One region of the Actinobacillus genomosp. 1 genome, then DNA from elsewhere that is predicted to be linked to it. Evidence: riboswitches for the same ligand, from Rfam matches in the RefSeq annotation. Region 1 holds a riboswitch; the other holds the start of a gene.
The links. Region 1 has a riboswitch for lysine ahead of lysC (lysine-sensitive aspartokinase 3). Riboswitches for the same ligand answer to the same signal wherever they lie in the genome.

Region 1 (15,891 bases):
CAAGTAATTGGCTACTTTGCTGTTCGGCTTGTTGGCTACGGCGTTGCATTTCCATAGTACGTTGTTGCCAATCCGCATCAATTTTGCCCAATTTTGTGCTGAGATCCTGCACTTGCTGTTGCAATTGGGGAATTAAATCTTTTGGGCTTGCCGTTTGAGAAATCTCCGAAGCAAGTACCCAACCTTCCCGATTTCTGCCGTCACGAATTAAAACAAAGCGATCTTTCCGGTCTAATACCGTTACCTTTTCACCTGCTTGAATAGCACCTGAAATTTTATATTGATCGCCCGCACCTTTTCGCATATAAGTACTAAGATTCTCCGTAATATAATCCGCCGAGAATACCGGAGAAGATATGCCAAGTAGGGTATAAGCAATTAGGATTAACTTCCGTTTTAACATAATCGAGTCCTTTTAGATAAAAGGGAAAGCATACATCAAATATACTTTCCCTAGATGGTAAAGTTAATAAAAAATCATTAACAAGATTTCATAGATTACAATGGCAATGATTGCGCCTGCAGGTAATGTAACTACCCATGAAGCAACAATATTACGAATAATACCTAAATTTAATGCCGCAATACCGCGAGCAAAACCTACACCTAGGATTGCCCCTACAATAGTTTGCGTTGTAGAAATAGGTAAACCGGTACCTGAAGCGATTACTACGGTTGTCGCACAAGCAAATTCAGCAGAGAATCCGCGGCTTGGTGTTAAATCCGTGATACCCGTGCCCATAGTTCCCATTACTTTATAACCCATGATAAGCATACCCGCCGCAATACCTGCCGCACCTAACGGTAGAATCCATGACGCCAATGCTGCTTTCCCTTCCACTACACCACCGCTATGTACGATAGATACAACCGCTGATAAAGGGCCGACCGCATTTGCCACGTCGTTTGAGCCGTGTGCGAATGCCATTGAGCAAGCGGTTAAAAGCATTAAAATACTGAATACTTTTTCTACTCCGCCGAATGCCGCACCTTGAGCGCGTTTTGCAAACGATTCGCTACGAAAATAAAAATAACAGGTAATAACCGCAACCGCCGCAATAGCTGAAGAAATTAAGACGGTTTCTGTCGTTGTTAAATGTAAGCCGACATGTTTAAGACCTTTGGTCATTGTCACGATACTTAAGATGAAAGCGGTAAGAGCCATATAGAATGGACCGTATTTTTGCGCATTTTTCATCGGTTCATCAGTATCGAAGATCAATTTTTGCGTACTGATAAAAATCCAATAAGCGACAAAACCGGCAATCACCGGTGTAATAAACCAGCTACCTACGATTCCACCTAATTGTTTCCATTGTACGGCTTCACTACCTACGGTTAAACAGCCGAAACCGATAATTGCACCGATAATAGCGTGTGTTGTTGAAACCGGCCATCCCATTTTCGATGCGACTAATAACCAGAAACCGGCGGCAAATAGTGCCGACATCATACCTAAGACAAGAATATCCGGTTTATCTGCAAAAAGTGAAACGTCAATAATACCGCTTTTAATTGTTTCGGTTACTTCACCACCTGCAAGGTAAGCACCGGCAAATTCAAATACCATCGCGATAATAATTGCTTGGCGGGCCGTAACCGTACCTGAACCAACAGATGTACCCATTGCGTTAGATACATCGTTCGCTCCGATACCGAAAGCCATAAAAAAACCAAAAAGTGCAGTAATAATGACTAAAAGATTGCCATATTGCTGAATGAGTTCCATTCTAATCTCCTACGCTTTAGCTAACATGAGCTCAATCCGTGAACCGACACGTTGTGCTTGATCAGCTAAAATGCTCACTCGTTCAATACATTTATATAAAAACATTACATCAATCGGATTCAGATTTTTTTCTAAACCTAATAGAGTATGGCGTAAACTGACTTGAAGTTGATCCGTATCGTCTTCAATTTGGTCGAGTTCCAAAATCATATTATTTACAAAATGACGTTCGCGACCACGGAAACCGGTTTCAAGTAGTTCATCCATTTCATCTAAAACTTTACGAATTTGACGAGTAGAATCTAGACTACGGAAGAGAAATTGACGGAATGCGGGCTGCATAATTTCCGGTATAACTAATTGACGACCGATAATTCGTCCGGAAATATCCCTAGAATAATTAGCTAATTTATCCAGCTGAGTGACGATCTCTAATAGATCACCGCGTTCCACAGGCAAAAATAAACCGCGCGGAAGCTTTAAACGAATTTCTCGTTTTAAGGCGTCGGCTCGGCGTTCTAAATCAATAATTTGAGTTCTAATATCAGTTGCTTTATCCCAGTCATGGTCAAAAGTCGCCTCAAAAAAAGGCTCAAGTAATTCACTACATTCCGTTACTTTAAAAGCAAGTTTTTGTAGTGGAGTGAGTGGCGATTGTGCGAATAAACCAAAAATGTTATTCATTGCCATAAGGTATCTCCGTTGTGAATAAAATTTTACTTGATTCTGCCTTAGACAAAATCTTGTATATTTTACTTTATATGAAGTAAAAGATCACGAGGAGGAAGTAAAAAATATGAGAATAAGCGACCGGTTTTGTAAGTTTTTTTATACAATTGAGTCGCTTTATTCTTGCTTGTTTGGTTTTAAATTCAGATTATATATGGTGTACGACTAGTCTCTTACCGTGTAAGGTGACGACTTCCGCATCAAGGTTGAAGATATTTTTTAGATTCGCAGGAGTAATAATTTCATCCGGCGTGCCTACCATTGCGATCTGTCCGTCTTTCATTGCAACAATCGTATCGGCATAAGCCGCTGCCATATTAATATCATGCACAACCATTACGGTGGTTAGATTCAGCTCATCGGTTAATTCCCTTAATAACTTCATAAGTACTTTTGCATGAAACATATCGAGATTATTAAGCGGTTCATCAAGTAAAATATGTTGGGTTTTCTGACAAAACGTCATCGCAATTAATGCTCTTTGTCGCTGTCCGCCGGAAAGCTCGTTGAGAAATCGATCTTTTAATGCGAATAATTCGAAACGTTGTAACGCTTCTTCTACAATGTTTTCATCTTCCGGTCTAATTCGACCTTGGTGATGAGGATAGCGTCCGAACATCAGTAAATCTTTCACCGTGATACGGCTATGAATCACATTATCTTGTGTGAGAATGGCTAAGTTCTGCGCAATAATGCGAGAGTCGGTCGAACTGATATTGTAATTATCCAGAAAAATTTGACCGCTTTGAATAGACTGTAAGCGAGCAATAAGTGAAAGAAGGGTGGATTTCCCCGCACCATTGGCACCGACTAGTGCGGTAATGCCACCGTTAGGAATGTGTAAGTTAATGTCATCTAAAATAGTACTTTGGCCAATTTTATGTGTAATATTTTTAATTTCGATCATCTTATTTTTTCTGTTTTAAAATCAAATAAATGAAAACAATACCACCGGCAAATTCAATGACAACGCTTAATACGCCTTGCATTTTAAGCAACTGTTCAAAGACGGCTTGCCCGAGAACAAGTGTGATAGCGGCAATAATTACCGTCATCGGTATTCTGACACTGTGAGCAATCACCGGACTAATCGTATTTACGAGTGCACATACCAATAACCCAAGAAATAGGATTGGGCCGACTAAAGCGGTGGAAACGGCAACTAATAAAGCACAACAAATCAATAGCCGACGAGTAAATTGAGAATAATTTAATCCTAAGCCGATCGCTCGATCCTTACCGAGTAGTAAAACATCTAACTTATGATGATTCAACCAAATCCAGTAAGCACTTAATATTGTAATACCTACACTTATCCAAAGTAATGTAGGATTAACGGTATTGAAACTGGCAAATGAAGTACTTTGTGCAACAGCAAATTCTTCAGGATCAATCATTCGCTGCAGTAAATTATTTAAGCTACGAAATAATACTCCAAAGATAACACCGACCAAAATCATTCGAGCAAGATCGGCATTACTCTTATTAAGAGTACGAAATAATAAGAGCGAACCGAGTAACATAAGCGAAGTTTCAATTCCGAATTTACCGATAAGATCCAATTGAGTAAAGCCGACACCACCTAAAATAAATACTAAAGTAGTCTGTATTAACAAATATAAAGAGTCAAAACCTAAAATACTCGGCGTTAAAATCGGGTTATTAGTCAATGTTTGGAATAATAATGTCGAAACACCTATCGTATAAGCAATAGTGAGCAGTAAGACTAACTTTTTACCTCTGAAAGGCAATACAAAATCCCAATTACCATTAGCATTATAGGTGATGAAAAATAAGCAACTGGCGAGTAAGATACTTGTTAGTAATAGAAATATATTAGAGGTGCGCATTATTTTTTCCCTCTAAACAGCAAGTAGAGAAACACAATTGTTCCGCAAATACCGAAGATGGTTGAAATAGGCACTTCATAAGGCGCATTTACAACACGTCCGATAATGTCACAAAGTAGCACTAAATTTGCCCCGAGTAAGGCAACGGAAGGTAAATTCTGGCGTAAACGATCACCGGCTAAACGTGAAACAATATTCGGAACGACCAAACCTATAAATGGAATTTGTCCGACAGTAACGACTACTACGGCTGTGATCATTGCAACAACAATTAACGCAAACCACGTCATTTGGCGGTAATTGATTCCTAAACTGGTACTGATATTTTGCCCCAAGCCGGCAATACTTAATTGTTCCGCCATGATATAGACAAGAACGGCGAGTCCGGCAGTTAGCCATAATAATTCATAGCGACCGGCTAAAATCCCAGAAAAATCTCCGGAAAACCAAACAGATAATAGCTGTAAAGAATCTGTTTCATAGGCGACAAAAGTCGTGATGGCTTCAATGATATTGCCAAAGACGATCCCAATCAGCGGTACCATTAACTTTTGATGTGGAGGTAATTTGCGAAGCAAAAGCATAAAAATCCCCATACCGATTAACGCACTTAATGTCGCTAAAGACATTTTCATAATAAGCGGTGTGGCGGGGAAAATTAAACTGGCGATTAATATACCAATCGCCGCACTTTGACTTGCTCCAATCATACTTGGTTCAATAAAACGGTTTTTAAGTACGATTTGAAGCACCATCCCGGCAATACCTAGTGTTGCGCCGACAAGTACAACGGCAAGGGTTCTGGGCAATCGACTAATAAAGAGTAATTCAAGTTGCTCGGTATGGGTAAAAAGATTAGACCATTGGAAATCAGCCATCCCTACTGAAATGCTCAATAGAAAAAGTAAGACAAGAAACAAAAAATTTAAAGCGGTTAGTTTTTGCATTATTTTTGTAGGTATATTAATAATTAATGATGGCACATATGTTAATGATATGTGCCATTGTTGTAGCTAACTGTTAAAATTTTAAATTATTTTGCAAATGCTTTTTTGATATTCATCAGATCTTCACGCATTTGAGTTACACCGCCTGCCGCTAAGTAAGCAGAGCTGCTTAAATAGACCACTTGGTTATTTTTCCAAGCTTTGGTTTGGTGAACTAACGCATTATCTAGCACTTCACGAGCCGTTTTGCCTTCTTCACCGATTGCCGCCGTGCGATCTAAAACAAATAACCAATCAGGATTCACTTTTTGTAATAACTCAAAAGAAACCGGCTGACCATGATTTGAACCTTTTTGACCGACATCCGTAATTGCCATTGGGATCTCAAGTGCAGAGTGGATCCAACCTAAACGTCCTTTATTACCGAAAGCCGACATTTTTCCGCCGTTTACAATCACAATTAAACCGTTACCTTTACCTTTTACAGCCGTTTTAGTTTCTTGGATTAGACTTTCGATTTCGGTTTTTAATTTGGTCGCTTCCGATTCTTTATCAAATAATTTACCGAGATAATCAATTTCTCTTAATCCCGCTTGTAGCGTATTTAAGTCGCTCGGAATACTTAAATCAATAGCGTTTGCGATAGTTTTTACATCATCAAGTTTTGCTGCGGAACGTGTTGCAACAATAATAAGATCCGGTTTTAATGTATTCAATGCTTCTAAGTTAGGCTCAAAGAGTGTACCGATATTTGCCACTTTTTCAACGGCAGGTTTTAAATAAGGGAGTGTTTTAGCAACATCGGGACTACCGGCAATCGGTACGTTCAGATGAGATAAAATATCGATGGCAACAGCATCAAAAACAGCTAATTTCGTAGGTGTTTGTGTAAAAGTGACATCGCCACGAACAGTCGGAATGGTAACTTCCTTTGCTAATACGGATGTAGTGAGTGTAGCTGCAAGCGTTAAGCTAAATAATACCTTTTTCAACATAATGAGCATTCCTTTAGTGAGTGGATGTAATGAAAATGATTCCCAATAATTCTATTAGGATTTTTAATAATGTAAAGTAAAATTTAAGCGGTCGATTTTCACTTAACATTTGCAAATTTCAATTTACAGAAAATTCCGTTAAACTAATTACCGATATGATTAATAGAAAGAGTATGAATATGCCTGAGTACACGCCAATAAATAAAGAGAATTCAAGAGATAAGCAAGTGGAACAAATTGCGATTTCTCCACATTCTATTGAAGCGGAACAAGCCGTATTAGGCGGAATCATGCTGAATAACGAACATTGGGATAATGTATCTGAGCGCATTCAAGCCGGTGATTTTTATAATTATGCGCATCGCACCATTTTTGAGCAGATGGTGGAGTTAGTGCGCCACAACCAGCCTATAGATATTATTACGCTCGATCAGGCGTTAAAAGACAAAGGCGTATTGCAAGATGTAGGCGGTTTCGCTTATTTAGCCGAGCTCTCCAAAAATACACCGAGTGCTGCAAATATTCTTGCTTATGCGGATATTGTTCGCGATCGTTCGGATTTACGCGGTGTGATTTCGGCGGGTAATCAAATTGCGGAAATGGCATACCATACCAAGGGCAGAAGTTCTAAAGATGTTTTGGATGAAGCTGAACGTATCGTATTTGAAATTGCAGAAAAACGCCATGCAGCAAATGAAGGTCCTCAGAAGATTGATGATATTTTAATTAATACGCTTGCCCGTATCGAGATGCTTTCAAAAAATCGCCATAACGGTGGGGTAACGGGTGTTTCAACCGGTTTTCTTGACCTAAATAAGAAAACTGCCGGGCTACAGCCGTCAGATTTAATTATCGTCGCGGCACGTCCGTCAATGGGTAAAACCACTTTCGCAATGAATCTATGTGAAAATGCGTCATTACTGGATGTAGAAGATCCGAATGATTTGGATGAATACGGTAATCCGCGAAAAAAACCGGCAAAACCTGTCTTGATTTTCAGCCTTGAGATGCCGGCAGACCAAATTATGATGCGTATGTTGGCTTCGCTTTCTCGCGTGGATCAAACCAAGATCCGAACCGGACAGATTCATGATGATGAAGATTGGGCGAAAATATCCAGCACGATGGCAATTTTGCAAGAGCGTAAAAATATCTATATCGATGATAGTTCTGGCTTAACACCAACCGAATTGCGTTCGCGGGCAAGACGAGTTTATCGTGAGAACGGCGGTTTAAGTTTAATTATGGTGGATTATTTGCAATTAATGCGTGCGCCGGCGTTTTCCGATAACCGAACCCTCGAGATTGCTGAGATTTCTCGTTCTCTGAAAGCATTAGCGAAAGAATTGCAAGTGCCGGTTGTGGCGCTGTCGCAGTTAAACCGCAGCTTGGAACAACGTGCGGATAAACGTCCGGTAAACTCGGATTTACGTGAATCCGGCTCTATTGAGCAAGATGCGGACTTAATTATGTTTATTTATCGTGATGAAGTGTATAACGATAATTCGGATCTAAAAGGGATAGCGGAAATCATTATCGGTAAACAGCGTAACGGCCCAATTGGACGAGTCCGTTTAACTTTCCAAGGTCAATATTCAAGGTTTGATAATTATACAGGCGGAGCCTATGACGATGAGTACTAATCTTTGTGCGATTTACAGAAGTCCTAAAAAAGAGGGGATGTTCCTGTATGTAGCAAAGCGAGATCAATTTGATAGCGTACCGGAAGCATTACGCCAAATGTTTGGTAAACCGCAATTTGTGATGTTATTTAATTTAACCGGTGAAAAGCAGCTCAAGCGGTCAAAAAACGAAGAAGTTTTGCAAGCGATTCAAACGCAAGGCTTTTTCTTACAGATGCCGCCTCCACCGGAAAATTTGCTCAAAACATTCCTTGAACAGCATAAAGGGGGTAACTAATGCACTGCCCGTTTTGTGCCGCAGAAGAAACCAAAGTCGTCGATTCTCGTCTTGCTGCGGACGGTTATCAAATTCGTCGCCGTCGTGAATGTACCAGCTGTAAAGAACGTTTTACGACATTTGAGTCTGCGGAATTAGTCGTACCTTATATTGTAAAAAATAATGGTAACCGCGTTCCGTTTGATGCAAATAAATTACGAGTCAGCTTAAATCGTGCGTTGGAAAAACGCCCGGTTAGTGCGGATGATGTGGAAAAAGCTATCAGTAAAATTATTATTCAGCTTCAATCAACCGGTGAGAGAGAAGTACCGAGTAAATTAGTCGGTAGCCTTGCAATGGATGCTTTAAAACAATTGGATAAAGTCGCTTATATTCGTTTTGCTTCAGTGTATCTCAGTTTTGATGATATCGAAGAGTTTACGAAAGAAATTGAAAAATTAAGAGAATAGTCATACGTCGGTATGCGTATTTTGGAAATAGCTTAATACAATATAAGCGGTCGGTTTTTGCTAAAAATTTACAAAAGCCGACCGCTTGTTTTTGTCCTGAATCTTCTACTATTATTCGAATAAACCGGCGTGAAGCGCACGTACAACTTCATCCGCTTCAGCATTTTTAATTAACGTACAAACGTTATTAGTGCTTGCACCATAGCTAATTAAACGAATATTGAAATTTTCAATCGTATGGAATAGCTGTTTCGCTACACCGGCTTGAGTATGTAAATTATTACCGATAATCGCAACTAACGCTAAATCGTTTTCCACTTGTACGTGGCAATAAGCGTTTAATTCATCAAGTAACTCTTTGGATAACATATCTGCACCTGATGATGCGGAACCGGTTTTATCTAGAGTTAATGCAACGCTTACTTCGGACGTAGTAATCACATCGACTGAAATTTTATGTTTTGCAAGGATGGCGAACACGTTAGCCAAAAAGCCTTGAGCGTGAAGCATTGAAAGGCTGGAAAGCGTTAATAGTGTTTGGTTACGACGTAACGCAATTGCTCGGAAAGTCGGACGAGGTTGCGGGTCACGCGTTACCCAAGTACCGCCCTGTTCCGGTGCTTTACTTGAACCGACATATACCGGAATATTGCTACGTACGGCCGGTAGTAATGTGGCAGGGTGTAATACTTTGGCACCAAAAGTTGCCATTTCCGCCGCTTCGTTAAACGCCATGGTATCAATACGTTTTGCGTTCGGTACGACACGCGGATCGGTAGTGTAAATACCCGGTACGTCCGTCCAAATTAAAACGTCGTTTGCATTTAATACTTCCGCTAATAATGCCGCAGAGTAGTCTGAACCGCCGCGGCCTAATGTGGTTGTTTTACCTTCATCATCTCGACCGATAAAGCCTTGAGTAATCACTACGTTACCTGCGGCAATTAACGGTTTAATAATCGCATCGGATTGTTGTTGCGTTTTTTCATCATTAGGTGCCGCCTTACCGTAATTACTATTTGTCGCGACAATGTCACGCACATCTACCCAAACAGCCGGAAAATTACGTTCTTTTAATAATTGAGTGAAAATTTTGGTGGACATCATTTCACCGTGACAGATGAGTTCGTCGGTGAGCGCGTTAGATGTCGCAAGACTTGCGGATTCGGCTAATGCGCTGATATGCTGTAATAATTCGTCGATTTCGGCAGAAATCTCACTTTGATTTTGTAATTTCTCAATAATGTTATATTGAATAGTACGTACCGCATTTAAGATTTCTTCACGATGTTCTTTTTCACAACCGTTCGCTAATTCTACTAAATAATTGGTCACGCCTGCTGATGCAGAAAGTACCACGACACGAGTATTGGCATCCGCCGTTACGATATTTGCACAAGACGTCATTGCGTCGAAATTTGCTACACTGGTTCCACCGAATTTTGCAACCGAAAGATGAGACATAATAAGAATTTCCTATAATCAAAAAATAATAGATGATGTTGTGTAGTGGATATTCGAAAGGAAATTGAGTAGATTAGGCGGTTTGATTTAAGAACCAATTAATCAGAGCACTCCATTTAAACTTGTGTTAAATGACAGCTGATAGGATTCAACCTGACTCAGCCGATGTTCATTCCAGTCTAGTGAATTCACACCTCGGCAAGCACTCCCATCATTTAATCCTCAAACGGCCCTAGTTGCCTTAGATTAAACTGCCTGAGTGTTGCGCCTCTCCCGCAATGATAAAAATCATTACTTCTTTCCAATATAGTCCGGAAAGCGTGTATAGAAATACCTTTTTATGATAAAGGTGTCAAACGATATTTATTCGGAATGAAAAGAATGCTTAAGGAATGGGCTAATTTGAGGGAAATAAAGCGGTAAAATAAAAGAGGTCGGATGTTTAATTTATCTTTGCAAAAAATTAAACGATTCCGACCGCTATGAGAGAAATTAATTATTTCTCATTTTTTTCTGATGCAGCCGTTTTATGTGCCGCCATTTTTTGGCGGATTTCACGGCGTTGTTTTGACAGTTCCGCATTACGGATCATATAGTCGTCTACACGATTTTCGTAGTCGTCGCGCATATTGGCAATGATGGCGCGAATATCTTCTACACTCATCGAATCATCAATATATTGATTCAAATTATCTAAAAGCAATACACGTTTTTGGTTATCACGAATTTTGCGATCATTATCCGCTGTTTCACGATGGAGTTTATTTTTTAAACGGTAGAGATGAACATAATCCAACATATCTTGGAAAGATTGTTTTTTTACATCAGCCATTTGAGGATCCTCTTGGTTAGTGAATAATAAAACTGAATGAATCCTAGACCTTTTAACCTGATTCGTCAAAATGTTTTGTATCGCCTGATTTATTTGTGCAAATAAACAACGACATAGTCAAATTAATTAAGAAATTTTCTATCGATTCGTAGTAAAAATGATAGAATTCCAATATTTTATCTTCAATGTTCGCTTATAAGGATATTTTTCATGTCATCGTCTAAACAATTAACGCCGAGAGAGTTTGCTGCGATCGATTTAGGATCGAACAGCTTTCATATGATTGTCGCACGAATTGTGAATGGCTCGATTCAAGTGCTATCTCGTTTAAAGCGTAGAGTCCGTTTAGCGGACGGATTAGACGAACACCGTATTTTAGATCAAGCAGCCATTACCCGAGGCGTGGAATGTTTAGCCCTATTTGCAGATAGATTGCACGGTTTTTCCGCAGACAATGTGAAAGTTGTCGGAACCTATACCTTACGCCGCGCTATTAATAATGATGAGTTTTTAAAACAGGCGGCTGAAGTATTTCCGTATCCCATCCAAATTATTTCCGGGCAAGAAGAGGCTCGTCTGATTTATTCCGGGGTAAGCCATACGCAACCGGAACGCGGGCGAAAATTTGTGGTTGATATCGGCGGCGGCTCAACGGAAATGACTATCGGCGATAACTTTACGCCGTTACGTGCCGAAAGCCGTCATATGGGATGTGTGAGTTTTGCTAAGCGTTTTTTTGCAAAAGGTGAACTAAATATAGAACGTTTTGACAGTGCTTATCAACTTGCGATGGAAAAAATCGAAGATCTGGCTTGGGAATATCGTCAGCTCGGTTGGCAACACGTATTAGGCTCTTCCGGCACGATAAAAACGGTACAAAAAGTATTAATTGCAAACGGTTATCGCGACGGGTTAATTACGGAAGAACGTTTGCAGGCGTTAATAGACGACTGTTTACGTTTTAATTCTCTTAGTGCTATCCAAATGAAAGGATTAATAGAAGAACGCGCCGATGTTTTAGTGCCAGGATTAGCGATTTTACTCGCCCTTTTTCATACTTTCAGAATTGAATCTATGCGTTATTCCGATGGTGCGTTACGAGAAGGGGTAATGTACGGCTTGGAAAAAAGTTTCCAAGTGGGCGATATTAGGCAGCGTACGGCAGAGGCGTTAGCCGAGCAGTTTAATATCGATCAGCAACAAGCAAATCGAGTGGAGCATACGGCACTGGCATTATTTGAACAAGTTAAAAGTTGGAGAAACCGTCGTCAAACGGCGGAATTGTCCGGTATGTTAAAGTGGGCCAGTTTACTGCATGAAATCGGCATTGTGATCAATCATAACGGTGTCAATAGACATTCCGCTTACATTATTGCGAATCGAGATCTACCCGGTTTTGATTTTGAACAGCAGAATTTGTTGGCAACCTTAATGCGTTTTCATCTGAAAGGATTTAAGCGTAGCGATATTCGTAGTACCAATCGCTATCAGCATCGGGATATTTTAACGTTATTGAGATTATTTAGATTGGCGGTGTTGCTTAATCGTTCTCGTCAAGCAACGGTTACTCCTAAAAACTTATCGCTTGATATAAATAATAATGACTGGATTTTAACGTTCGATTCCGGTTTCCTTGCTAAAAATCCGTTGGTGTTAGCGGACTTGGAGGAAGAGAAAAAATATTTAGCTTTCCTCGGTTTAGTACTCAATGTGAGTTAGTCCTATACAAAGAGGCATCATCGTTTATGCCTCTTCCTTTATAAAATTTTGATCTAGTTCTCATTTTTTCCTTTTCTTCCTTGTTATTTCTACGATAAGTCTTTAACCTACAATTATTGGAGTATATCTTCATTTGTGGAGTATTTGCTGAATTGATACGGCAATCTATGTAATAGTTAATTAAGATAAGGACTTTATATGTTATTAGGTGATTTATCTCGTGCGGATTATGCAAAATCATTACCACCCGTTTTTGCTCGTTTATGCGGAAAACTTAAAAATTTAGATTTAGTTAATCTCCCTTTAGGGTGGCAAGATTTGGAAGAAGGGGTGCGAATGAACGTAATGGAGTTTGAAACCTCGCCGGCGGAAGATAAAAAAGCTGAAATGCACCGTAAATTTATTGATATTCAATTACTTATTTCCGGAGAGGAAATGATTGAGTATGGTCTTAGCGAACCTGATTTAACTTTATTTGACGAATATCGAGATGAAGACGATTACCAATTGACAGATGCGATTGAAGATAAAAATGAGTTGATATTACAACCGAATATGTTTGCGATTTTCCTTCCTTATGAGCCGCATAAACCGGGCAATACCGTTAGCGGACAAAATAAACTACTGAAAAAACTTGTAGTAAAAGTACCTGTTAGTTATCTATAGGAGGCGTATATGTCCGCTAGAGGTAAAATATTAGATACAATCGGGGCATTACAAACCAGTTTGACTAAAACGGAAAAGAAAATTGCAGCGGCGATCTTGGCTCAACCTGAAATTTTAAGCCAAAATTCACTATCTGAAGTGGCAAAGCAGTTGGATGTCGGCGAAGCAACTTTTATCCGATTTTGTCGTACGCTCGGTTTTAAAGGCTATACCGATTTTAAATTGGATTTGGCAATCGAATTGGCCACACAAGAAAAACGAAGTAATTCTATTTTTGATACGGATGTCTCCGAGAGTGATACGCCTAAAGAAATCGCAGTGAAGCTGCAAAGCAGTTTAAATAATGTGATTGCGGAAACGATTAATTTATTGGATTTTCAAGAGTTGGAATACGTTGTGGCGGAATTACAAAAAGCTGAGCGTATTTTCTTATTCGGTGTGGGATCTTCCGGATTAACCGCAGAAGATGCAAAACATAAATTGATGCGTATCGGCTTACAAACCGATGCGGTTACTAATAACCACTTTATGTATATGCAGGCATCATTGTTACGTGAAGGCGATGTTGTGATCGGTATCAGCCATTCCGGTTATTCCGACGAGGTAATCAGTGCGTTGAAAATCGCACGAAAAAATCATGCGAAAACCATTGCGATTACTCATCATATTCGTTCGCCGATTACCAATGTGGCGGATTATGTGTTGATTAACGGTAATCGACAAGGTCATATGCAAGGAGATTCGATCGGGACCAAAATGGCGCAATTGTTTGTACTTGATCTGATTTACTCGCTTTTGGTTAAAGCGGAGCCGGAAAAATCGATTCAGCAAAAACAAAAAACTTTAGACGTAATCTTAGAACAACGCGTTCACGGTCGATAATCGATAAATTACAAGCGGTCGAATTTGCAGAAATTTTTGTAAATTTGACCGCTTACTTTTTTTCCGTAAAAAAGTACTTTTAAAATAGCGAATATTTTCGCTAGAATGATTGAATCGGTTTTAAAAACACACAAAGAGGCAAACACAATGACACAAGTTTATAATTTCAGCGCAGGCCCGGCAATGATGCCGAAAGCCGTTTTGGAACAAGCTCAACAAGAATTATTAAATTGGCAAAATCAAGGGACTTCGGTGATGGAAGTCAGTCATCGTGGTAAATTGTTTATGGAGTTGGCGACACAGTCGGATAAAGATCTGCGTGAAGTCTATAATATTCCGGATAACTATAAGATCCTATTTTTACAAGGCGGTGCGAGAGGACAATTTGCGGCGATTCCAATGAATTTAATCGGCGAAAAGGGTAAGGCTCTTTATTTAAACAGCGGTCATTGGTCCGGTACGGCGGCGAAAGAAGCGCGTAATTTCTGCGAAATCGATGAAATCAATATTGTAGAAAAAGATCAAAACGGGATCATCTCGGTAACTCGTACGGATTTCAGTGATATTGCCGAACAGTATGACTACGTTCATTACTGTCCGAACGAAACGATTAGCGGGGTGGAGATTCACGATATTCCGAACGTAGGTAATGCGGTATTAGTGGCGGATATGTCTTCGAATATTCTTTCACGTAAAATCGATATTAATAAATTCGGTTTAATTTATGCCGGCGCACAAAAGAATTTAGGTCCGGCAGGTATTACGATAGTGATTGTACGTGAAGATCTAATTGGTAAGGCGCGTACCGCTACACCGTCTATCTGGAATTACGAAACGCAAGTCAATGCCGATTCAATGATCAATACGCCGCCGACATTCGCATGGTATTTATGTTCATTGGTATTTAAACATTTAATCAAAGAAGGCGGTTTACCGGCGATTGAAAAACGTAATGAAGCTAAAGCGAAATTGTTGTACGACTATTTAAATAACAGCAACTTCTATCGTAATTATATTGCCGAAGCCAATCGTTCCGTGATGAATGTAACCTTTACCACCGATAATGACGAATTAAATGCAAAATTTGTGGCGGAAGCGACCGCTTGCGGCTTACATGCTTTAAAAGGACACAAAGTGTTAGGCGGTATGCGTGCATCAATCTATAACGCTATGCCGATTGAAGGCGTGCAAGCGTTAATTGGATTTATGGATAAATTTGCGAAAGAAAACGCGTAATACTTGAGCGTATATAAAAAGAAACCATCTGCCGTGCAGGTGGTTTTTTTACAGGTCGATTTTATGTTTCCGATAAGTTTTAATATATTATTTTATTTTGATATGAAAGGAAAATCCTAACGGATCATTCGCTAAAACTAAGCGTATAACTGTATCGTTTTCTGTTACAATCAAAAAACTTTACTCAACCAAAAAGGGAATATTTATGAATTTTGAAACACTTTGCCTACATGCAGGCTATACGCCGAAAAACGGCGAGCCGAGAGCTTTACCTATCGTACAAAGTACGACATTTACCTATGATAGTGCGGAATCTATCGGGAAATTATTCGATTTAGAAGAAGCGGGCTTCTTTTATACTCGTTTAGCAAATCCGACGACGAATGCGGTGGAAGAAAAAATTGCGGCGTTAGAAGGCGGGGTTGCGGCTATGTGTACCGCATCGGGGCAGTCTGCGGTTTTCTATGCGTTAA
Region 2 (15,891 bases), 260 kb from region 1:
GGCGTATTAAACCAAGATCAAGCTACCGAAATAATGAATAATTACCGTGATGCGCTGGATAACGGTGATCGTGTCGTGCCTGAATGGCGTGAAATGGATATGGCGGCAGTGGATTGGTTACAATACCTCAACTATGACTGGACCGCACCTTATGAGAGCAAATTCCCGTCAGATCGTTTCCATACCTTAGCCAAACGCGTATGCGAATACCCTGAAAGTTTACGTCCGCATTCTCGCGTCGAAAAAATCTATAGTGACCGTAAAGAGATGTATGAAGGTAAAAAACTGCTGGATTGGGGTATGGCGGAAACTATGGCATACGCAACCTTATTAGATGAAGGTACGCACGTGCGTCTATCAGGCGAAGATGCCGGTCGCGGTACGTTCTTCCACCGTCATGCGGTCGTACATAACCAAAATGATGGTACAGGCTACGTACCGCTTGCGCATTTACATGCTAATCAAGGACGTTTTGAAGTGTGGGATTCGGTACTTTCCGAAGAAGCGGTATTAGCCTTTGAATACGGTTATGCGACAACCGATCCGAAAACATTAACGATTTGGGAAGCGCAATTCGGTGACTTTGCCAACGGCGCACAAATTGTGATCGACCAATTTATCAGTTCCGGCGAACAAAAATGGGGCAGAATGTGCGGGCTAGTGATGTTACTTCCGCACGGTTACGAAGGTCAAGGTCCGGAACACTCTTCAGCAAGATTAGAACGTTACCTACAGCTTTGTGCGCAACAAAATATACAAGTCTGTGTACCGAGTACACCGGCGCAGGCTTACCATATGTTACGTCGTCAAGCGATTCGTAAAATGCGTCGTCCGCTAGTAGCGATTACACCGAAATCATTGTTACGCCATCCATTAGCGGTTTCTTCTCTCGAAGAACTGATTGAAGGCGAATTCCAGAATGTTATCGGCGAAACCGACAGTAATATTCATGCCCAAAAAGTAAAACGTGTAGTTATGTGTTCCGGTAAAGTTTATTACGATTTACTCGAACAACGCCGTCAAAACGAACAAACCGACGTAGCGATTATTCGTATCGAACAACTTTATCCGTTCCCGTACGAAGAGATGAAAAAAGTGCTTGAACCTTACGCTCACGTAAAAGATTTTGTTTGGTGCCAAGAAGAACCGCAAAACCAAGGTGCATGGTATTGCAGCAAACATAATTTTGAAGCTTCAATTCCTGAAAAAGCCAAATTAACTTATGCAGGTCGCCCTGCTTCGGCTTCTCCGGCGGTAGGTTATACCTCTTTACATACTCAGCAACAGAAACAACTTGTCGATGATGCTTTAACGATTTAACTAAACAACGTAGGTAACTTACCTGCAAGCTTTAAAACAAGCGGTTCGTTTTTAATATATTTTTACAAAGAATCTTCTAAAAATGACCGCTTACTCAATTATCGGTGCAAGTAAAAACTTATACCGGCGAATTAAGAAAGGAACTAAACCATGACTATTGAAATTTTAACTCCCGTGCTACCCGAATCCGTTGCGGATGCGACCGTTGCAACTTGGCATAAACAAGTCGGCGATACGGTTAAACGTGACGAAGTACTTGTTGAAATTGAAACGGATAAAGTCGTCTTAGAAGTACCGGCACCTAATGACGGTGTACTATCGGAAATCAGTCAGGCGCAAGGCGCAACCGTTACCTCTACACAATTACTTGGAAAAATCTCAACCGTTCAAGCGGGTGATTTTACTCAAGAAACCATCAAACCGGCTAATGAGGCGACTCCGGCTGATCGTAAATCCGCGGCAATCGAATATGATCATTCCGATGCGGACTCTCAAGGCCCTGCTATTCGTCGCTTATTGGCGGAACATAATATTGAAGCGCATTTAGTAAAAGGTACCGGTGTAGGCGGTCGAATCACTCGTGAAGATATCGAACACTACCTAGCACAACGCAAGTCTCAAGAAAACAAACAAGCGATGGTAAGTGAACACAGTACGGTAAGTACCGTAGCTTATTCGGCACGTAGCGAAAAACGTGTTCCGATGACACGTTTACGTAAACGTATCGCTGAACGTTTGTTAGAAGCAAAAAATACCACCGCAATGCTAACCACATTCAATGAAGTGGATATGCAGCCGATTATGACATTGCGTAAAACTTACGGTGAGAAATTTGAAAAACAACACGGCGTGCGTTTAGGCTTTATGTCATTCTATATTAAAGCGGTTGTGGAAGCGTTAAAACGTTATCCGGAAATCAATGCTTCGATTGACGGTGACGATGTGGTATATCACAACTACTTTGACATTAGCATTGCGGTTTCAACCCCTCGCGGCTTAGTCACTCCGGTTATTCGTAACTGTGATAAATTATCGATGGCGGATATTGAAAAAACCATTAAAGCACTTGCTGAAAAAGGTCGTGACGGTAAATTAACCGTAGAAGATTTAACCGGCGGTAACTTCACGATTACCAACGGTGGTGTATTCGGTTCGTTGATGTCCACTCCGATTATCAACCCGCCGCAAAGTGCGATTTTAGGTATGCATGCGATTAAAGATCGTCCCGTTGCGGTAAATGGACAAGTGGTGATTCGCCCGATGATGTATCTTGCGCTCTCTTATGATCACCGTTTGATTGACGGTCGTGAATCGGTAGGTTTCCTCGTGGCGGTAAGAGATTTATTAGAAGATCCGACTCGCTTATTACTTGAAATCTAGTTGCAAATTTTAGACTTTTTCTAACCGCTTGTTATTTTCCGCAAGCGGTTATTTTTTTGAAGGATACTTATCCAAAATCAACTTTGTAAGCTATGTAAATTTATGTTATGATAACGATATTAAATATACGTACTGAAATCAAAGTTTATGGCTTACTGTTATCCGACTCCCAATGTCATTTATCCCGATCAACCCCATAAGTCTTATCGACTAAAACGTTTTCGTTTTTGGTTACGTTCCGTCTTACATAGCGTTCAAGTTAAAAAATTTAGTCGGTTTGTAAATCAACACCCTGAATTTTCCGAGTTACTTCGAGCTTATCCGAATTATAGTTATCCGGTAATTCATCGTTTCTTGGATAAACGATTTAATGCGGAAAAACGCTTAGAAATTGTATGTGACAATCTTACCTTTTTGCCACAAAAATTAGCGCAATATCATCTTCCGCCGCTTTGGGTAAAACCTATTAACTTTGGTGAAGTTATTCCTGATTTTGAAATACGCTTAAATATCAATGAATATCAAGCGATGGAAGGCTTTTGGGCGTTAGAGTTACGCCAAAAAAGCAGCCGACAAGTCGTTTATTTGCTGACATTCGGTAAAATAGCGCAATCATTGCTTATCGGTGTCATTCAAGGAGCTAATACGGAAAATGCTAAAGACTTGGTTAAATATTTAACAAAGCAATGCCACGGTTTACGTCCGGCGTATTTATTAATTGAAGTGATGAAGTTGTTGGCTGATACGCTTGGTTATTCTCTATTAGGGATTCCGCATAAATATCAAAATAAGTCACGTTTTATTCAAAGTAAACGTTATACCGTCAATTATGATACCTTGTTTAAGGAATCGGGCGGATTACGCCAAGAATACTGGCAATTACCGCTGACTTTAGATAAAGATTTAACGGATGTACCGAGCAACAAACGTTCTATGTATCGTAAACGTTTTGAGATGTTAGAAAAATTGGCGGATGTGATTCATCAAATATTTAACTTACCGACCTCTTCATAATCTCTCGCAAAAGAATAGCTTTGCAAGCGGTCTTCTTTTTGTGATTTTTTGCTTATAAATCCGTATTTTACCGTTTGCTTTTTTATAGTAGATGAATTAAATTCTTGGATACAATCCTAATAATTATCCTATACAGGAAATTTTATGAATCTACACGAATATCAAGCAAAACAAATTTTTTCACAATATCAACTTCCCGTTAATAAAGGTATCGTTTGCCATTCTATTGATGAGGCGGTTTCGGCTATTCACTCCTTAGCCGGAGAAATATGGGCGGCAAAATGCCAAGTTCATGCCGGCGGCAGAGGCAAAGCCGGCGGGGTAAAATTAGTGCATAATGAAACGGAAGTCCGTGAATTTTGTAATAAATGGCTCGGTCAGCGGCTAGTGACTTTTCAAACCGATGCTAACGGACAGCCTGTTAATTCGATTTATCTCGAAGAAACTTGTCAAATTGAACGTGAATTATACTTGGGTGCAGCGGTTGATCGTTCCTCTCAAAAAATAGTTTTTATGGCATCGAGTGCCGGTGGTATGAATATTGAAGACGTTGCCCATCACACACCTGAACTTATCCACAAAGCGACTATTGATCCGACTACCGGAGCACAGCCCTTTCAAAGTCGAGAATTAGCTTTCCAACTCGGACTCGCCGGCGATCAAATCAAACAGTTCTCACATATTTTTGTGCAACTCGCTAAATTATTTATTGAAAAAGATCTCTCTTTATTAGAAGTTAATCCATTGGTAGTGACTAAACAAGGTCAATTACTCTGTTTAGATGCCAAAATGGTAGTCGATAGTAATGCGCTCTACCGCCAGCCCGAACTTAAAGCTCTCCAAGACCCAAGCCAAGAAGACGTACGAGAAGCCGATGCGGCGAAATGGGATCTCAACTATGTCGCTTTAGACGGAAATATCGGCTGTATGGTCAATGGTGCGGGCTTAGCCATGGGTACGATGGATATTATTAAATTACACGGCGGTCGTCCGGCTAACTTTTTAGATGTCGGTGGCGGTGCCACTAAAGAGCGTGTAACGGAAGCCTTTAAACTGATTCTTTCCGATCACAATGTTAAAGCCGTATTAGTGAATATCTTCGGCGGTATCGTAAGATGTGATCTCATTGCTGAAGGTATTATTGCGGCGGTTAATGAAGTCGGTGTCAATATTCCGGTTATAGTTCGTTTAGAAGGTACTAATGCGGAATTAGGTCGTGAAATTTTAGCAAACAGTAACTTAAGCCTAATTGCGGCAACAACATTAACACAAGCGGCACAACTTGCGGTCACCGCAGCGGAAGGAAAATAATATGGCGATTTTAATTGATAAGAATACAAAAGTTATCTGTCAAGGTTTTACCGGTGGGCAAGGCACCTTTCATAGTGAACAAGCGTTAGCATACGGTACCAAATTGGTCGGCGGTGTTTCGCCGAATAAAGGCGGTACAACCCATTTGGGACTACCGGTCTTTAATACCGTACGTGAGGCGGTGCAAAAAACAGGGGCGACTGCAAGTGTAATTTATGTACCGGCTCCCGGTTGTAAAGATGCGATTTTAGAAGCGATTGATGCGGGCATTGAACTAATCGTTTGTATTACCGAAGGGATTCCTACGCTGGATATGGTTTGTATAAAACAGAAATTAAAAGAAACTGGCGTACGTATGATCGGTCCGAACTGTCCGGGTATTATCACACCTGAAGAATGTAAAATCGGTATCATGCCGGCACATATTCATAAAAAAGGTAAAATCGGTATTGTTTCTCGTTCCGGAACACTAACCTATGAAGCGGTAAAACAAACAACGGATGAAGGATTCGGGCAATCAACTTGTGTCGGTATCGGCGGTGATCCGATTCCCGGTTCAAGTTTTATTGATATTTTAAAACTATTCCAAGCGGATCCTGAAACTGAAGCGATAGTAATGATTGGTGAAATCGGCGGTAGTGCCGAAGAAGAAGCCGCCGAGTTTATTAAAATGCACGTAACAAAACCTGTAGTAAGTTATATCGCCGGCGTGACGGCTCCTAAGGGAAAACGCATGGGTCATGCCGGGGCTATCATTAGCGGAGGTAAAGGCACGGCAGACGAGAAATTTAAGGCATTAGCGGAAGCAGGGGTTAAAACCGTTAGAAGCCTTGCTGAAATAGGTAGTGCATTAAAGGAAGTACTATATAAATAAATTCCTCCAACTAATTAGCTATTTTTTATAGTTAAAAGAAAAGGACTGAATTCAACAACACATTAGTTCAGTCCTTAAATGTTTTTTAGGTTAAATTAGAAATCACTGATATTGCCTCTATCAATCGACATTGCCGGAATCCGCAATACTCTATTATCAAGTTTCCATTGACTGTTTTCCGGCACTTCGCCTTTTACAAGTAAACGAGAAAAATCAATAATCGCTCGACTTTGAGAACGCCAATCGTTTGTCACCGTACCGGCTAATTTTCCTTTTCTAATTAAATCTAGTGCTTCCGGTAATGCATCAACACCATAAATAGGCAATGTTTTATTTTTTTCACTTGCAACCTCTAATGCACCTATCGCCATACTATCATTATTAGAAATAATCACCTCAATATTATTTTGCGGTGTCGATAACCAAGCATTTACTTTATTTTTTGCAATTTCTTTATTCCAAACGGCGGATTCCAATGCTAATTGCTCCGTCTTAATGCCTTGCACACTTAACTCTTCAATCACTGCTTTGGTACGTATTTCCGCATCCGGATGCCCTAATTCCCCTTTTAAGAGCGCATATTGCATTTTTCCGTCGTGATTTAAATCCAATGCCTTACTATTTTTCCAATGACTCGCAATCATCTTAGCTTGTGCTTTACCAGCTTCTTCAGGATTCGAACCGACATAATAAGCCTTTTTGTAGCTACTGATTGCCTTCACACCCGGATCTTTGTTAAACAAAATAATCGGCAAATTAGCCTCTTTAGCTTTACCGATAACCGTGACCCACGCGCTAGGATCAACTAAATTGACCGCAAGCACCTTCACTTTATGATTAACTAATGTTTGTACCTGTTTATTTTGTACGAATTGAGAATTTTGCGCATCGTTCATCAATAAAGAAAGAGATGGATTTTCTGAGGAATATTCAATTAATTTATCATGCATTAATCGGATAAAATTATCATCATACTGATATAAACTCACACCCAATGTATCTTGAGCCATAACAGAAGAAGACAAACCAATCCCAACCGCTAATGCACATATTGCTAGATTTTTCATACTATTCCTCCTCAAGATCATTAATACTACTTTTTATATCAAATTTACTATATCAAGGATAGTACACAATTAAATATGGAAAAAATGTGAGGTAATTCACACATTTAACAAATTCATTGAGATAAATAATCATAAAAAAACAAGCGGTAAAATTTGCAAAAATTCTTACAAATTTCACCGCTTGTCAAAAACTTAGAGCATATTCTAAGCTGTAGCTTGTTTAGATTTAAATATAAAAATCAATGCAATCATAACAATCGCCGTAGTGATAAATCCGAATACGGCTGATCCGCTAAAGCCAAGTACTAAATACCCGAAGATAGAAGCCACTGCCACAAGTAACGCATACGGTAACTGAGAAGTCACATGATCCATATGATTACATTGTGCGCCGGTTGAAGACAGAATCGTCGTATCTGAAATCGGTGAGCAATGATCGCCACATACCGCCCCCGCCATCACTGCAGACATACATGGAATTAATAAGCTCGCATCCACATTAATCGCCATTGCCGCGGCAATCGGTAACATAATCCCGAATGTTCCCCAACTTGTACCTGTTGCAAACGCCATAACAGTGGCAAGCACAAATAAAATAGCAGGTAAAAAAGCAGGATTGATATTGCCGGCTACTAATGTCGATAAATAATCACCGGTATGCATATCTTTCACGACACTGCTAATTAACCAAGCAAGCGTTAAGATTAAAATCGCACCGAACATTGATTTACAGCCGAGCCAAATTGCTTTCGGATAATCCGCCGCTTTAATTAAACCGAGGGTACAGATCACTACCGCTAATACGCCTGCCGACCCACCGATAACTAAAGAAAGGTTTACATTGGTATTTTCAAACGCTCCCAATAAGCTAAAGGTATCCAGTGCTTGAGCTCCGGTATAAATCATTGAAGTAACGGTTGTAAAAATCAAGACTAAAATCGGCACGATCAAAGCATAAACACGGCCTTGAGATTCAACATCCGAATCTTCGTTACTATGTGCTTCGGAAGCTAACGCCTTTCTTTCAAAGCGACTCATAGAACCGATATCAAATGAGAAATATGCCACGATAAACACCATCACTAACGCAAATAACGCATAGTAGTTCATCAGACTCATTGAAGCAAAAGCACTAATCGCCGTATATTCGGTAATATTATAAGTCGCTAAAAGACCACCAATCGTTGCGATAATTGAAGCTCCCCAACTGGAAACCGGCATAAGTACGCACATAGGTGCGGCGGTTGAGTCAAGAATATAGGCTAATTTTGCACGAGAAACTTTAAATTTATCCGTAACCGGACGAGCAATCGCACCGACAGCCAAACTGTGGAAATAGTCATCGATAAAAGTCACAAACACTAAACAAGCGGTTAATAATTTCGCACCTCTGCGACCTTTAATATGTTTTTTCGCCCAATTAGCAAAAGCCTGATTACTACCCGAATATGTCAATAAAGAGGTAAATACCCCTAATAAAAGTAAGAAAATTAAGATCTGTACTTTTCCAAATGAATATTCACCGTCAGAATAAACCAAACCGACAACAATATTTTTTAAATAAACAAAACCGTCTGCGAACGTTGCAGAAAGCATAAAAGCACCGACTAATATACCGATCCCTAAAGATAGCAGCACTCTACGGGTCAGAATAGCTAAAAGTAGTGCCAATGATGCAGGTATCACCGACAGCAACGAACTTGAATAATCAATTAAATTCATAAAACCTCTAAAAAATAACTTTGTAATGAAATACTAGCCAAACAAAGAAGAGGATCTACTGAGAAAATTTATGCAATGCATAAGATGAGGTAGGCAATCTGAAATAATAAGAATAGAACCGACCCTAGCAGTAGCACTCCGTAATACAAGGATTACGACAGTGTCGTCCCTTTCGGCAACGACCCCAACCAATTAAGATGACGCTTAACTGATTTCGGCAAATACGCCTTTCTTTTTTCCTCATCGTTCTCCACTCAGAAAAAGTACTTATCGGATTTGCACCTCTACAATTTGTAGGACGACATAAGATTACCCGAATCTTATCCGCTTGCCAAGAGATAAACAGCATATTTTTACTAACATTATTCTCATAACTAATATAGATAATAAATTTATTCCATATAATCATAAAATTTAAAAATAATGAATCTACTCGCTTTACCTCAAAAAAGTATTCCGTTAATATATAAATATATTTTCGGGATAAATATTATTCTGGAATTTTACAATAATTATACTATTTTTATTATTTTATATGGTCTTTATTTGGAGATAAAAAATGTCAGACATTTTAAAAACATTATCGAATATCCGTAACTTGCGAAGCATTGCGAAAGATTCAACGCTAGAACAAATGGAATCTTTACTTGAAAAAGTATCTAGTGTGGTTGAAGAAAAGCGTGAAGCTGTAAAAGCGCAAGAACTCGAACAGAACAAACTTATGGAAGGACTCAAAAAATATAAGGAATTATTAGCACAAGACGGAATCTCTGCCGAAGAACTTGTTGTATTATTAAATAATACGACGGAACATAAAAAACGAGAGCCTCGCGCCCCTCGTCCGGCAAAATATAAATTCATTGACGAAAACGGCAATGAAAAAACATGGACCGGTCAGGGTCGAACACCTCGTCCGATTCAAAAAGCATTAGATGAAGGTAAAAGTTTAGAATCTTTCGCAATTTAATTTTTCATTTAAAAAAACAGGATTAATATAATATTAATCCTGTTTTTTTATTAATTTTAATCTTATGCGACATAATTCTATTCACATTTAAAATAATTATTTTCCTATAAAATCAACGATTAAAACTTAGAACTCATCTTATTTATAACGCTACATTTTTAAATAAAAATACCGTATTTATATATCTCATATTACATAATTAGGTCTTCAATTTTATTCCTTACCAATTTCTTTTTTACTTCTATATTCTTTCTCTTTTCTTTACCTCCTTAGAGGTAATTTAAAATAATTGTTAAATTTTTGCTTATTTTGGTGGTTGTTTTTTAATCAATCATTTCTAAAAAGTGTGATCTTCATCATAAATTTACACATACCCTCTATTTTTTTGAAAAATCTTACATACAATGCAGTTACCTATTTAACATTATTTTAACCATTCATTATTAAATTGCATTACGAGGCTTTTTATGGCGTTATTCCTTAGTATTTTCCCAATCGTTTTACTCATTTACTTAATGGTAAAACGTAACGCATTACCATCCTATGTTGCATTACCATGGGTTGCGGTAGTAGTACTCATTATCCACCTTCTCTTCTTTGCAACCGATATTACGATTATCAGTGCAAATATCTCATCGGCTATTATGTCGGTATTTACCCCGATTACCGTTATCTTCGGTGCAATTTTATTCAACCGTTTTTCCGAAGCGTCCGGTGTCACTAATACGCTACGCAAATGGTTAGGTACAATTAACCCTAATCCGGTAGCACAGCTTATGATTATCGGTTGGGCATTCGCATTTATGATTGAAGGTGCAAGCGGTTTCGGTACACCGGCGGCAATCGCTGCTCCGATTCTTGTCGGTTTAGGTTTTAATCCGATTAAAGTGGCGATTCTTGCATTAGTAATGAACTCGGTACCGGTATCGTTCGGTGCGGTAGGTACTCCGACTTGGTTCGGTTTCGGCTCATTAAACTTGGCGGAAACGCAAATTCTTGAAATCGGCTCAATGACTGCGTTAATCCACTCATTTGCTGCATTAATCATTCCGGTCATTGCATTAAGCTTTATCGTAAGCTGGAAAGAAATTCGTCAAAATATCGTATTCATTTACTTAAGCGTATTTGCTTGCGTTATTCCTTATTTCTTCCTTGCGCAAGTAAACTACGAATTCCCTTCATTAGTGGGCGGTGCAATCGGTATGTTTATTTCGATTTTCCTTGCCAATAAAGGTGTAGGCTTAGCGAAAGTAGAAAACACTTTAGACACCTCTGACGTTACGACTAAAGAAGTGGCAAAAGCATTACTTCCTACCGGTTTATTAATCGGCTTCTTAATCGTAACGCGTATCCAGCAGTTACCGTTTAAAGCCATGATGAATAATGCAACGACTTGGATCAGCACTCAATTAGGTTCATTAGGTCAATTTGAAATCAGTGAAGGTTTAATCTTTAGCTTAAAAAATATCTTTGGTACGACCGTAAGTGCAAACTATAAATTACTTTATGTACCTGCATTAATTCCGTTCGTCATTACCGTATTAATTTGTATTCCGTTATTTGCTTTAAGCGGTGCTAAAGTGAAAGAAGTATTTTCAGGTAGCTTCAAACAAACGAAAAACCCGTTTATCGCATTAGTCGGTGCGTTAATCATGGTGAACTTAATGTTAGTCGGTAACGACGGCTCAATGGTAAAAATCATCGGTAAGAACTTTGCTGCGGCAACCGGTGAATATTGGACAATCTTCGCTTCATACTTAGGTGCGGTAGGTGCGTTCTTCTCCGGTTCTAACACGGTTTCTAACTTAACCTTCGGTAGCGTACAGTTATCAACCGCAGAAATTACCGGTTTATCCACTTCATTAGTACTTGCATTACAATCCGTAGGCGGTGCAATGGGTAACATGGTATGTATTAACAATATCGTTGCGGTAAACTCTGTATTAAATATCCAAAACCAAGAAGGTGCGATTATTAAGAAAACCGTCGTACCGATGTTTATCTATGGTGTGATTGCGGCAGTCGTTGCCTTAACGGTAATTCCATTGTTCTTTAATGTTTAATAAAAAAGTGGTAGAGAAAGATTTACCGCAGACGTGCTACACTACAAGCGGTTAATTTTAAAACTTTTTCACCTACATTGCGTAAAAGGAAGTCAGCTGACTTCCTTTTGTCATTTTTGGCATTTTAAATACGATTGTTTCTTATTTTTATTTAAGTGGGAGTTCTTTATGAACGTAAATTTCTATGTAACCTGTATTGCCGATATTGTTAAAGCCGGCGTAGCCAAAAACAGCGTACTATTACTCGAAAAATTGGGCTGTAACGTTGTTTTCTTAGAAAAACAAGGCTGTTGCGGACAACCGGCAATGAACAGCGGATATGCAAAACAAGCGATTCCGGGCATGAAAAACCTTATCGAAACGTTTGAGGCGAATGACTACCCTATCGTTGCACCGGCAGGTTCATGCGTATATGCAATCAAAAACTATGCCGAGTATTTAAACCGTTTCGGAGAACCGGAATGGGCGAAACGTGCGGAAAAAATTGCCGCTCGCCTATACGATTTAACCGATTTTATCGTAAACGTGTTAAAAAGAACGGATGTCGGCGCAAGTTTAACCGGTAAAGCGGTTTATCATCCGTCTTGCAGCTTAAGCCGTAAACTTGGCATCGTGGACGAACCTCTCACCCTCTTAAAAAATGTTAAGGGTTTAGAATTGCTACCGATTCACAACCAACAAACCTGTTGCGGTTTCGGCGGTACTTTCTCCGTCAAAATGGCTGAAATCTCAGGTGAAATGGTTACCGAAAAAGTGGTTAATATTACTGAAGTTGAGCCTGAATATTTGGTTGGTGCGGATGTTAGTTGCTTAATTAACATTGCCGGTCGTTTAAACCGTGAAGGTAAAAACGTAAAAGTTATGCATATCGCAGAAGTATTAATGCAAGAGTAAGGAAGCCCTATGTCACATTTACAAACTAGCACCCTACCATTTAAACAACGCGTAGAACAGCAAGTTCATAATGAAATCATGCGTAAAGCGGTGGTGAAAGCACAAGAAACCATCGGCGCAAACCGTCAAAAAATGGTGGATGAACTTGGAAATTGGGAAGAATGGCGTGATCTTTCAAAACAATTCCGTAACCACGTTTTAGCAAATTTAGACGCTTATTTATACCAATTAAGCGAAAAGGTGACTCAAAACGGCGGCCACGTCTTTTTTGCAGAAACCGCTGAAGAAGCGACCGCTTATATCCGTAAAGTTGCGCTTGAGAAAAAAGCAAAGACCATTGTTAAATCCAAATCAATGGTAACCGAAGAAATCGGTTTAAACCACGTATTAGAAGCGGAAGGTATGAAAGTGGTGGAAACCGACCTTGGTGAATACTTACTTCAAATCGTAGGCGATAAACCATCTCACATCGTGGTACCGGCGATCCACAAAGATCGTCATCGTATTCGCAAAGAATTACACGAAGTATTAGGTTATGAAGGTACCGAGCAACCGGAAGAAATGAATGCTTTCGTACGTAAAACATTACGCAAAGACTTCTTAGCCGCTGATATCGGTATTTCAGGTTGTAACTTCGCCGTACCGGAAACGGGTTCTGTCTGCTTAGTAACCAATGAAGGTAACCTTCGTTTAGCGACTACCTTACCGAAAACGCATATTGCGGTAATGGGTATGGAACGTATCGCACCGACTTTCAAAGAAGTAGACGCTCTGATTACTATGTTATGTCGTAGTGCGGTAGGTGCAAAATTAACCGCTTATAACACTTGGCTGACCGGTCCTCGTCTTGAAGGCGAAACAGACGGTCCGGAAGATTTCCATCTTGTTATTGTCGATAACGGTCGTTCAAAAATTTTAGAAAGTGAATTTTCGGAAGTTTTACGCTGTATTCGTTGTGGTGCGTGCTTAAATACTTGTCCTGCATATCGCCAAATCGGTGGTCACGGCTACGGTTCTATCTATCCGGGTCCAATCGGTTCCGTTATCTCGCCATTACTCGGCGGTTATGAGGAATTTAAAGAATTACCGTATGCTTGTTCGCTATGTACCGCATGTAATAGCGTTTGTCCGGTAAAAATTCCTCTAGCGCAGTTGATCCTTAAACACCGTGAAAAAATTGCCGAAGCCGGTTTAACACCGTTCTCGGAACGTCTTTCTATTAAAGGTTTCACCTTTGCCAACGCTAATCCGTCAGTCTGGAATATGGGGGTTAAAGTCGGGGCGAAGATTGCCGGTAAATTCATTAAAAACGGTAAAGCACCAATTCAAGTCGGTGCATTAGCCGAGTGGACAAAAGCGCGTGACTTGCCAACTGCGGACGGTGAAAGTTTCCGTGAATGGTTTAAAAATCGTAAATAATTAATTTGACTTGAACCACAGCCTCGGCAAATAAGCGGTTATTTTTAGATAAAAGTTTGCAAAAATTCAATAAATTCTAACCGCTTATTGTATGAGTAAAAATTAATAATGTGGCAAAAATAGGACAACACAATGGACTTACAGAATCGTGAAAACTTTTTAAATAAACTGGCACAACGTATGGGTAGAGAACGTAAATTAGTGCCTGATCAAATGGAAACACCGGTAAATAATCACCCTACCACACGTTTAACCCATCTTTCTCAACAAGAACTTTGCAACGAATTTATGAATTTTGCAAAAGTGTTATTGGTTGATGTGGTTGAAACTAAAGAAGCTGACGTAGCACAAGCCGTATTAGAAGTTTGTGAAAAATACGGCGGCGGAAATATCGTATTAAATAATGATGCTCGTCTTGAAAATTTAGGTATTACCGATGCGGTCAAAGAGAAATTTGATAGCTATATTTGGGATTTTACCAATCGTGAAGAAAATATTTCTCACTCCGAAAAAGCCAATATCGGTATCGTATATGGTGAATACGGTTTAGCCGAATCAGGCGGTATCGTCTTATTCGCTTCTAAAGATAACGGACGTTCAACCAGCTTATTACCGACAACGTCTATCGTCGTCGTACGCAAAAGCACCGTATTACCTCGAGTGGCACAGCTTGCGCAAATTCTGCATGAGAAAGCTCAAGCCGGCGAACGTATGCCGTCTTGCGTAAATATCATTTCAGGTCCGAGTGCAACCGCCGATATTGAATTAATCAAAGTGGTCGGCGTACATGGTCCGGTGTCGAAAATCTATGTTGTGATTGACGATCTATAATTTGTCATTCCATTATTTATAAATGACAAGCGGTCTGATTTGTTAAATTTTTTGCAAATCAGACCGCTTTTGTATTCTTCTGCTATTCTTAGCTAAAGATTATAAAATTTTCACAATACATGAGTTTACTGTGATTTTTTATTCTCTAACGTTTCCGGTTCTGTCCGAACCATAAAATCCCATATCATACCGATTCGAGCTAAAAGTTCTCTAAGTCTCACTTTTATATGTCCTTCCGGGTATTTTGCAACAAAGCAGACTGCATTAATACCATGATATTTAGCAATAAATAAAGCACGTTCACAGTGAAACTTCTGAGTTATAATGACAAATGATTCTAAGCGATATACTTTACTCGCTCTAACAATAGAGTCTAATGTACGATAACCGGCAAAATCTTGCTGAATAAATTCCTTTCCAATTCCCATTCTCACCAAATCGTTTAACATTACTTTAGGTTCATTATAATAAGGTGTTTTATTATCGCCACTTACTAAAAGCCTTTCTACTTTTCCATTTTTTATAAGTTTTTCTGCTGCTTCTAAACGATATTTATAATATAAATTCGGTGTACCTTTTGCATAAAATTTAGAAGTCCCTAATACAACGGCATTTTGGTGTTTTGGTAATTTATTAATATCGGTATAAATATTATCTTTAACATAAATACCTGTCGCATAATCAATAATAAAAATAGCTATACTCAAAAAAAGTGCTATTGCAAAACTTACTAACGCAATACGAGGGCAGATTGAAAGACACCTTTTCCATAAAGACGTCTTTGGCAAACTTTCTGTTGCTTGAGTTAATTCCATTCGATTCCCATTTGTTTCATTAAAAACAAGCGGTCTAATTTTAAGTATTTGTTAATTTGACCACCGATAGACTACATAAGTTCTGAAAGGTTCAAAAAAATTTAGCATATCCTAGTTAGCTTAAATTGCAAGTTTAACTTTGTCTAAAATTTTAGACGTTTAGACGGCTAAAATTTCTTGACAAAGATGTGTTTGACGATTAATTTATACATAT

Region 2: another riboswitch for lysine. It lies ahead of NYR63_RS02500 (Na+/H+ antiporter NhaC family protein); the one in region 1 lies ahead of lysC (lysine-sensitive aspartokinase 3).

Annotation. Positions count from the first base shown of each region.
Region 1 covers NZ_CP103834.1:789,538-805,428, reverse strand. The annotation lists gene NYR63_RS03685 (TIGR04211 family SH3 domain-containing protein) at 1-403, opposite strand, end outside; gene NYR63_RS03680 (inorganic phosphate transporter) at 467-1,729, opposite strand; gene NYR63_RS03675 (TIGR00153 family protein) at 1,739-2,419, opposite strand; gene NYR63_RS03670 (iron ABC transporter ATP-binding protein) at 2,607-3,365, opposite strand; gene NYR63_RS03665 (iron chelate uptake ABC transporter family permease subunit) at 3,367-4,308, opposite strand; gene NYR63_RS03660 (ABC transporter permease) at 4,308-5,255, opposite strand; gene NYR63_RS03655 (siderophore ABC transporter substrate-binding protein) at 5,342-6,250, opposite strand; gene NYR63_RS03650 (replicative DNA helicase) at 6,424-7,893, shown strand; gene NYR63_RS03645 (YcgL domain-containing protein) at 7,883-8,170, shown strand; gene nrdR (transcriptional regulator NrdR) at 8,170-8,619, shown strand; gene lysC (lysine-sensitive aspartokinase 3) at 8,731-10,083, opposite strand; lysine riboswitch at 10,181-10,364, opposite strand; gene NYR63_RS03630 (DUF496 family protein) at 10,580-10,915, opposite strand; gene ppx (exopolyphosphatase) at 11,126-12,634, shown strand; gene nanQ (N-acetylneuraminate anomerase) at 12,833-13,300, shown strand; gene NYR63_RS03615 (MurR/RpiR family transcriptional regulator) at 13,310-14,182, shown strand; gene serC (3-phosphoserine/phosphohydroxythreonine transaminase) at 14,330-15,418, shown strand; gene NYR63_RS03605 (O-acetylhomoserine aminocarboxypropyltransferase/cysteine synthase family protein) at 15,624-15,891, shown strand, end outside.
Region 2 covers NZ_CP103834.1:529,394-545,284, reverse strand. The annotation lists gene sucA (2-oxoglutarate dehydrogenase E1 component) at 1-1,320, shown strand, start outside; gene odhB (2-oxoglutarate dehydrogenase complex dihydrolipoyllysine-residue succinyltransferase) at 1,471-2,700, shown strand; gene NYR63_RS02520 (VirK/YbjX family protein) at 2,848-3,714, shown strand; gene sucC (ADP-forming succinate--CoA ligase subunit beta) at 3,859-5,025, shown strand; gene sucD (succinate--CoA ligase subunit alpha) at 5,027-5,899, shown strand; gene NYR63_RS02505 (substrate-binding domain-containing protein) at 5,995-6,966, opposite strand; gene NYR63_RS02500 (Na+/H+ antiporter NhaC family protein) at 7,171-8,688, opposite strand; lysine riboswitch at 8,812-8,983, opposite strand; gene NYR63_RS02495 (H-NS family nucleoid-associated regulatory protein) at 9,248-9,655, shown strand; gene NYR63_RS02490 (L-lactate permease) at 10,123-11,718, shown strand; gene NYR63_RS02485 ((Fe-S)-binding protein) at 11,887-12,612, shown strand; gene NYR63_RS02480 (LutB/LldF family L-lactate oxidation iron-sulfur protein) at 12,622-14,031, shown strand; gene NYR63_RS02475 (LutC/YkgG family protein) at 14,164-14,862, shown strand; gene NYR63_RS02470 (SanA/YdcF family protein) at 14,988-15,677, opposite strand.